One region of the Rhizobium sp. UBA1881 genome, then DNA from elsewhere that is predicted to be linked to it. Evidence: predicted binding sites of a transcription regulator. Region 1 holds the regulator's gene; the other holds the start of a gene.
What was found. Region 1 encodes PhoB, which activates phosphate uptake and scavenging genes when phosphate is short. Its sites were predicted from a motif close to TGTCATNNANCTGTCAT; they were not measured.
Positions count from the first base shown of each region.

Region 2: B3605_RS10615 (NAD-glutamate dehydrogenase) is a predicted target of PhoB. The motif match lies at 2,755-2,771, and genes of this name have one in related genera.

Region 1 covers NZ_DDHH01000152.1:19,225-23,766, forward strand. The annotation lists gene B3605_RS18270 (aspartate aminotransferase family protein) at 1-528, opposite strand, end outside; gene B3605_RS18275 (GcrA family cell cycle regulator) at 956-1,501, shown strand; gene phoB (phosphate regulon transcriptional regulator PhoB) at 1,584-2,267, opposite strand; gene phoU (phosphate signaling complex protein PhoU) at 2,304-3,017, opposite strand; gene pstB (phosphate ABC transporter ATP-binding protein PstB) at 3,061-3,876, opposite strand; gene pstA (phosphate ABC transporter permease PstA) at 3,891-4,542, opposite strand, start outside.
Region 2 covers NZ_DDHH01000088.1:23,727-28,268, forward strand. The annotation lists gene B3605_RS10595 (aspartate-semialdehyde dehydrogenase) at 1-41, shown strand, start outside; gene B3605_RS10600 (lytic murein transglycosylase) at 215-1,039, shown strand; gene B3605_RS10605 (carbonic anhydrase) at 1,115-1,756, opposite strand; gene pdxY (pyridoxal kinase PdxY) at 1,826-2,701, opposite strand; gene B3605_RS10615 (NAD-glutamate dehydrogenase) at 2,947-4,542, shown strand, end outside.

The DNA.
Region 1 (4,542 bases):
GGCATCGGTGATGGCGGCACGGACGGCTTCGATATCGCCGAAGGGCACCTGGTCGAAACCGGGCGTCTTGGGGCCGAAGCCTTCGAGATACTTTTCCTGGCCGCCGGCGGCGATCGTTGCCAGCGTGCGGCCGTGGAAGGCGCCTTCGAAGGTGATGATGTGGAAGCGCTCGGGATGGCCCTTCGAATACTGGTAGCGGCGCGCGGTCTTGATCGCGCACTCCAGAGCCTCGGCGCCGGAATTGGTGAAGAACACCTTATCCGCGAAGGTTGCATCCGTCAGCCGCTTGGCGAAGCGCTCCTGGCCGGGGATCTCGTAAATGTTGGAAAGGTGCCAGACCTTCTCGGCCTGATCCTTCAGCGCGCCGACGACGTGCGGGTGGCTATGGCCGACGGAGGTCACGGCAACGCCCGCGCCGAAATCGAGATATCGCTCACCAGTTTCGGTGATCAGCCACACGCCCTCTCCTCGCTCGAACCGCAGCGGGGCACGAGAGTAGGTATCATAAAGCGGCGCGGCTTCAGCCATGGCGCGATCTCCTGTCATTCGCTCAACAATGGCCCGGACTCCGGCTAAAAAGCGGGTGCCCGGAAATGAAAAATGCCGCCTTTCGGCGGCGAGGGGCACTATTGTCTTTTCGCAGTGCGATGTCAACAAAACTGAGCTTTTGTCGCATGCGTCAAGCAAGCATCGGGGCGCCGGCGAGCTATCAACAGCTAATGTTGCAGAAATGACTCTACCACCCAGCAAGTTGGGGAAAACCGAGAAATCGATTCGCCGCGATTCAACCGACTCTTGTCACGGAGTCGCCCTCACTCTAGGTTAAAACTCAATTACTAGACTGCATGCGGCGGAACTAGTCACCAAAATCGAGCAAGCGTTTCTTGGTCCGGACACGTCCGCGCCATGGGTGAAGGATTCTGCCTACACCAACGCAATAAGGCGGAGACAGGGCATGAACTGGACAGACGAGCGCGTTGAGAGACTGAAGAAGCTTTGGGCCGAAGGCCTGAGCGCCAGCCAGATTGCGGCACAACTTGGCGGTGTAAGCCGCAACGCCGTCATCGGCAAGGTCCACCGCCTGAACCTGCCTGGCCGCGCCAAGGCCGGCGGCACGACCACGGCGACGCGGGCACCGAAGCGCCCGGCGGTTTCGACCCCGCGCCCCGCCAACAGCTTCAATTCCGCACGCATCTCGCCAAGCCGCGCCGTTGCCCGCCCGCAGGGCGCAGTGGCTCTCAAGGAAGAGATGGACATCGATGCGATCGAGGAAGTCCGTTACCGTCCGGCTTCCAACGTTGTCGTTCCGATCTCGCGCCGCCTAGGCCTCACGGAACTGACCGAGCGTACGTGCAAGTGGCCGGTCGGCGATCCGCTGACGGATGACTTCCACTTCTGCGGCTGCGAGTCCCCTGACAACTCGCCGTACTGCACCTATCACCAGCGCATGGCCTACCAGCCGGTCAACGAGCGCCGCAAGGCCGCCAACCGGGTCGCATGACCCGGAAAGCCGGATAAGGAACACAAGAAAACGGGCCCTCGCGGGGCCCGTTTTTCGTTGGACCGGATGAAATGGAAGCGTCTTACGCTTCCATCGAATAACCAGCGCCGCGAACGGTGCGGATGACATCCTGCATGTTCGAGAAGTTGAGCGCCTTGCGCAGGCGGCCGACGTGAACGTCGACGGTGCGCTCGTCGACATAGATGTCATGGCCCCAGACGCCATCGAGCAGCTGCGAGCGGGAGAAGACGCGGCCCGGCGACGACATCAAGAATTCCAGTAGGCGGAATTCGGTCGGTCCGAGGCGGACTTCGCGGCTCTTGCGGTGAACGCGGTGGGTTTCGCGATCGAGTTCGATATCGCCGCACTTCAGCAGCGAGGACAGCACTTCCGGCTTGGCGCGGCGCAGCATCGCCTTGACGCGGGCAACGAGCTCAGGTGTCGAGAACGGCTTGACGACATAGTCGTCGGCGCCGGTCGACAGGCCGCGAACACGTTCGCTTTCCTCGCCACGGGCGGTCAGCATGATGATCGGCAGGCGCTCCGTCTCCGGGCGCATGCGCAGGCGACGGCAGAGCTCGATGCCGGATACGCCGGGCAGCATCCAATCGAGGATCAAAAGGTCAGGCGTGCGTTCCTGCAGCCGGATCTCGGCCTCGTCACCGCGAAGGATGGTATCGACTTCGAAGCCTTCGGCCTCAAGGTTATAGCGAAGAAGCACGCTCAGTGCTTCTTCGTCTTCAACGACTGCTACTCTTGGGATCATTCGTCTCGGTCTCCTGGGGGCGTGGGTCCGGAACGCTTATTCCGTGACCGCGCCGACGGTGTTGGCGGTGTCGTCCTTCGGACGCTCGCCTTCCGGCTGGGCGCCGGTAGCCATGTAGTAGATGGTCTCTGCGATGTTGGTGGCGTGGTCGCCGATGCGCTCGATGTTCTTGGCGCAGAACAGGAGATGCGTGCAGCTGGTGATGTTGCGCGGATCTTCCATCATGTAGGTCAGCATCTCGCGGAACAGCGAGGTGTACATCGCGTCGATTTCCTCGTCGCGCTCTCGGATCGACTTGGCACGATCTGCAACGCGGCTGGTGTAGACGTCGAGAACCTCCTTGAGCTGGACGAGTGCCAGTTCGGAGAGATGCTCGAGGCCACGGGCGAGCTTGCGCGGAACGCCGGTGCTCTGAACAGCGATGACGCGCTTGGCGGTGTTCTTGCCGAGATCGCCGACGCGCTCGAGATCGGCCGCGATGCGGATCGAACCCATGATTTCGCGAAGGTCGGCGGCCATCGGCTGGCGGCGGGCGATGGTGATGATCGCCTTTTCGCCGATCTCGCGCTCGGCGTGATCGAGGATCACGTCGTCGGAGATGACCTTCTGGGCGAGCGAAGTGTCGCCGTTGACGAGCGCGCGAACAGCGTCGCCGACCATCTGTTCCGCGAGGCCGCCCATTTCGGATATGCGGCGCGTCAGGAACTTGAGATCATCGTCGTAGGCGGAATAGATATGTGTCGATGCCATGGGGCTTATCCTTGAATGTCCTGAGGTTTACCGGTTTCGGAGATCAGCCGAAGCGGCCCATGATGTAATCCTGGGTGCGCGGATCATCCGGGTTGGTGAACATCTTGTCGGTATCGTTCTCCTCGACGAGGTTGCCGAGGTGGAACATGGCGGTGCGCTGCGAAACGCGGGCTGCCTGCTGCATCGAGTGCGTGACGATGACGATCGTGTAGGCTTCGCGCAGCTCGTGGATGAGCTCCTCGACCTTGGCGGTCGCGATCGGGTCGAGCGCCGAGCAGGGCTCGTCCATCAGGATGACTTCGGGGCTGACGGCAATCGCACGCGCGATGCACAGACGCTGCTGCTGGCCGCCCGAAAGGCCGGTGCCGCCTTCATGCACGCGGTCCTTGACTTCGTTCCACAGGCCGGCGCGCTGCAGGCTCTGCTCGACGATGACGTCCATGTCGGCCTTCGCCTTGGCGAGACCGTGGATGCGCGGGCCGTAGGCGACGTTTTCGTAGATCGACTTCGGGAACGGGTTCGGCTTCTGGAACACCATGCCGACGCGGGCGCGCAGTTCGACGACGTCGATATCCGGATCGTAGATATCATCGCCATCGAGCGTGATCTTGCCGGTGACGCGGCAGTTGTCGATCGTGTCGTTCATGCGGTTCAGGCTGCGCAGGAAGGTGGACTTGCCGCAGCCCGACGGACCGATGAGAGCCGTCACGGTGTTTTCGCGGATGTTCAGCTTCACGTCGAAAAGCGCGCGCTTTTCGCCGTAATAAACCGAGACGTCCTGGCCGATCATTTTATACGGAATGGTATTCATCTTCTGGTCTAGCGCCTTCTCAACTGCTGCTTCCGTCAACATGTTCATGATGTTTACTCCGTTTACCAGCGGCGCTCAAAGCGACGACGCAAGAGGATGGCTCCGAGGTTCATGACGATCAGGAACAGGAGCAGGACGATGATGGCGCCAGACGTGCGCTCGACAAAGGCGCGTTCGGCTTCGTTTGCCCACATGTAAACCTGCACTGGCAGAGCCGTGGAGGGATCCATCGGGGTGGCAGGCGCATTGGCAACGAAGGCGACCATGCCGATCAGGAGCAGCGGCGCGGTTTCACCGAGCGCGTGCGCCAGACCGATGATGGTGCCGGTCAGGATGCCAGGCATTGCCAGCGGCAGAACGTGGTGGAACACCATCTGCATCTTCGAAGCCCCGAGGCCGAGAGCGGCCGCGCGGATCGAAGGGGGCACAGCGCGCAGTGCCGCGCGGGTGGCGATGATGATGGTCGGCAGCGTCATCAGCGTCAGCACCAGACCGCCGACCAGCGACGCGGAGCGCGGCAGGCCTGCGAAGTTGATGAAGACGGCGAGACCGAGCAGACCGTAGACGATCGAAGGAACGGCCGCGAGGTTGTTGATGTTGACCTCGATCAGGTCGGTCAGCTTGTTCTTCGGCGCGAACTCTTCGAGATAGATCGAAGCGGCAACACCGATCGGCAGCGACAGGGCAAGAACGATCAACATCAGGTAGAGCGAG
Region 2 (4,542 bases), on a different contig from region 1:
TCAATCGCGGACTTGTGAAGCCACGCAAGCAGGCCGCTTGAATATTTTCTTAACCATGTCTTGTTAAGCCCGTTACTTAAGTTAAGGCTTATTCTCAAAGGCGCGGGGTGCCGAAAGGCTTCCCCGCGCTTAATCAAAGGATGGTCGGGACAATATCGCCGATAGCGGGCTGCAGCCCGGCTGAAGGCTAGGCTGATCGGGATCGGGGTATTCGATGCGCAAGACAAGACTTTTGCTGGCAGCGGCGGCAGTGTTCGCCATGTTCCAGGCACTTCCGGCAACGGCTGAAGCAGCACCACAGTGCAGCAACACCAGCGCGGGCTTCGACCAGTGGGTCGTCGCCTTCAAGCAGGAAGCCGCGGCCAACGGCGTCAGCCGTTCCGTTCTCGACAAGGCTTTCGCCAACGTCGTCTACAACAGACCGACCATCTCCGCCGACCGTGGCCAGAAGAGCTTCAAGCTCTCTTTCGACGCCTTCATGCAGAAGCGCGGCGGCCAGGCCATCATCTCGCGCGGCAAGGGCATGAAGCGCTCCAACGCAGCGCTTTTTGCCAACATTGAGCGCAAGTACGGTGTTCCGGCCGGCCCCCTGATCGCGATCTGGGGCATGGAAACCGGCTTCGGCAGCTACATGGGCACCCAGCACACTATGTCCGCTGTCTCCACGCTCGCCTTCGATTGCCGCCGCACCGCCTATTTCACTGACCAGCTCTATGCAGCGCTTCAGCTCGTCGGCGAAGGCTTCCTTAGCCCGCAGGCGCGCGGTGCCGCCCACGGCGAAATCGGTCAGACACAGTTTCTGCCGCGCAACGTCGTGCTCTACGGTGCGGATGGCGATGGTGACGGCCGGGTCGACATGGTCGGCTCACGCGCCGACGCGCTGGCCTCGACCGCGAACTTCCTGAAGGGCCACGGCTGGCGTCCAGGTGCCGGCTATCAGCCGGGCGAGCCGAACTTCGCAGCCATTTCCGGCTGGAACGCGGCAACGGTCTACCAGCAGGCGATCGCCTATATCGGTCAGCAGATCGACGCGAACTGATCCGCACTTAATGATCAAATGAAAAAGGCGCCGTGGGAAACCGCGGCGCCTTTTTGCTTGTCTCGGATTATCGTGTCAGACGTCAGGGCGAATGAAGTCGCGCGTCTCCGCGTCCATGACCCACAATTCGCCGGTCGAAATATCGAACCAGGCGCCGTGCAGCTGGATTTCACCGGCTTCTTCGCGCGCCTTGATCTCCGGAAATGTTCTGAGATTGTCGATCGAGTTGCGGATCGACACGCGCTCCAGCGCCGTCTGGCGTTCGCCGGGCGTCATCACGTCGTTGCTCTGGATTTGCTCGGCCGCCGGCCGCACCAGCGACATCCAGCGTCCGATGAAATCGCCAGGCGACAACGGTTCGGCATCGGGATCGAGCGCCGCGCGTATACCGCCGCAGCGACCATGCCCCATGACGACGATATCAGTGACCTTCAGGGCCAGAACCGCGAACTCGAGCGCAGCCGAGGTCGCGTGGAAATTGCTGTCCGGCTCGTAGGGCGGCACCATGTTGGCGACGTTGCGGACGACGAAGAGCTCGCCGGGCCCGGAATCGAAGATGAGTTCCGGCGCCGCGCGAGAGTCCGAACAGGCAATGACCAACGTGCTCGGGCTCTGCCCGTGCTCCGCCAACGTCCTGTATCGGTCACGAGCGTCGGCATAACGCCCGCTCATGAAGTTGCGATAGCCGTCGAGAAGTGTATCTGGAAAACGCTGCATGATCTTCGATTACAGCGTGAGCGATGCAAGATCAATATCGCAGCGCCAAATGCGTTAACGGCGCGGCCGCTAGCTCTTTCGCCGCTGCGCCGGATGCATCAGATGCCGCATCTGCACCATCGCCATCGGCGTCGACAGGCTGGAGGCGTCGTTTGCGAGTGTCAACTCGTCGCTACCGCGCTTCACCGCCCGAGCCAGCACCTCGTAGACGCTGGCCGTCGCGAGCTGCAGCGCCTTCTCGTCTTCCATGCCGGACTGCAGCCGCGATAGGAAAAGCGCGGCGAGAAGATCGCCCAACCCGTTTGGCGGATTGTCGATCAGCCGGTGCTCGGCAAGCAGCGCGTGGCGCCCGGAGAGATAGAGGTTGCCCGTTCCACCAGCCATCATCGGCACCGCGGAGGTCACCAGCATGCGCGCAGGACCGAGCGCGAGCGCCGCCTCCATGATCTCAGTATTGCTCTCCAGCGGCGCGCCGGACAGCCAGGCAAGTTCGTAGCGATTTGGGGTCGCCAGCGATGCCAGTGGGATCAGATGGTCCCGGATCGCCTCAGCGGTCGCCTCGGGAACATAGAGCCCACCGAGATCGCCCATCACGGGATCGCAAACGTAAAACAGATCTGGATTTTTATCCCTGAGCGCCGTGATCAACCGGCCGACGGAGCGCGCCTGCGCGGCATTGCCGAAATAGCCCGAAAGCACCGCCTTGACCTCGCCGATCCAGGGCGCGCGAATGAGATCGTCGATCGCCGCGTCGAAATCGGCTTCGGCGAAGGTCAGCCGCGTCGAACGACCGTGGCCCGGATGCCAGGGCAGCACGATGGTCGGCAGCGCCCATACCTGGTGGCCGAGCGTCTCGAGCGCGAAAACCGCCGCCCGATTGCCGACCGATCCACGAACGACGTGGCTCGATATGACGATGACCGTGCCTGCTGCATTCTGCGACATGTTTATCCGATCCGGGTTCCGATCCTCAGTTGATCGTCTTTTTGCTGCGCGACTGTCAACAACTCTTCATTCGGACGTGATCAAAGTTCTGGCGACGAAAATCACATTCGGATCATTTTTTACAGAATTGACGACATGCCGGCTAAATTCGCACGAAAACTGCGATCGACGTCCCTATTTTAGCAATTTTTCTGTCAAACCTTCTGCTAACCTGCGCGCAATCGAGAAAATGGGGGACACAGTCAATGGCTGCTCGAAACAATCCGAAACGGGAAAAACAGATTGAGAGCGCGAACAAGATCGCGACGGCGATGGGCGAGCACTATCTCGCACCGGATATTCTCTTCGGACGCGCCAGCGGTGACGACCTCGAATCCTACACGCCCGAAATGCTGGCGATTTCCGCCGTTCACTGCGCGGCCGAACTCGCCGCCTGGACCGGCAACGCTCCGCGCGTCACCGTCACCTCGCTCGACAATGTGGAACCAGATGGCGTGGCGGTGTCGGTCCTGTCGGTGACCGATCACAACATGCCATTCCTCTACGAATCGGTCATGGGTGAGGTGACGAGCAGCTACCGCGATCTCTTCATGGCGGTTCATCCCATTCTCGTCATGCAGCCAGGTCATCCGCCGGAACTCTATTCGCCGGATATGCCCGGCGAGCCGGCAAACCGTGTCAGCCACATTCAGCTTCACCTCGCCCCGCTCACCCCGGCGCAGTCCGCCGATCTGATCGAGCGGATCGAAATCGTCCTCGAACAGGTGCGCCTGTCGGTTTCCGATTGGAAGCCGATGCTGGACAAGCTTGGCACCGCCATTGACGAACTGTCGTCGCGCAATGTTGGCCGCCGCAAGGCGGATCGCGACGAAGCGGTCGCTTTCCTGACATGGCTGCGCGACGCCAATTTCACCCTTCTGGGGATGCGCGAATATGTCTATTCCGGCAAGGGTTCGGATGCAAAGGTCGAGCGCGACAAGGGCACGGGGCTGGGCATCCTTTCCAACCCGGATGTCCTAGTGCTCCGGACCGGCCGCGATGCTGTAACCACGACGCCCGAAATCCTGGCCTTCCTTGACGGCCCCGAATTCCTGATCGTCACCAAGGCCAACGTCAAATCCGTCGTCCACCGCCGCGCCTACATGGATTACGTTGGCGTGAAGCGCTTCGATGAGAATGGCAACGTTACCGGCGAGCTGCGCATTGTCGGCCTCTTCACCTCGACGGCCTACACGTCGCTCGCAACGGACATCCCGCTACTGCGCTCGAAGGTGGAGAAGGTGAAGGAGCATTTCGGCTTCGATCCGATGAGCCATTCCGGCCGCATGCTCGACAACACGCTGGAATCCTACCCGCGCGACGATCTTTTCCAGATCGACACCGCCCTGCTCGCCACCTTCGCCGAACAGATCAACGATCTGACCGACAGGCCGCGCGTACGGGTGCTGCCGCGGATCGATCACTTCGATCGTTTCGTCTCCGTTATCGTCTATGTGCCGCGCGAGGAATATGACTCGATCGTTCGCGAGAAGATCGGCACCTATCTCAAGACCATCTATGACGGCCGCGTCTCGGCCTATTACCCGGCTTTCCCCGAGGGCGGCGTCGCCCGCGTCCATTTCATCATCGGCCGCTCCGGCGGAAAGACGCCGCGTATCCCTCAGGCAAAGCTCGAAGAAGCAATCCGCGCCATCACGGCCCGCTGGGACGACCGCTTCGAGATGCTTGCCGGTCCGAAAGCGCCCAAGATCAAGGTCAGCAACGCCTATCAGGATCTCTTCCCACCAGAGGAAACCTTCTCTGACTTCGCCGACATCGTCGCCTGCGCGACGGGCGAGCAG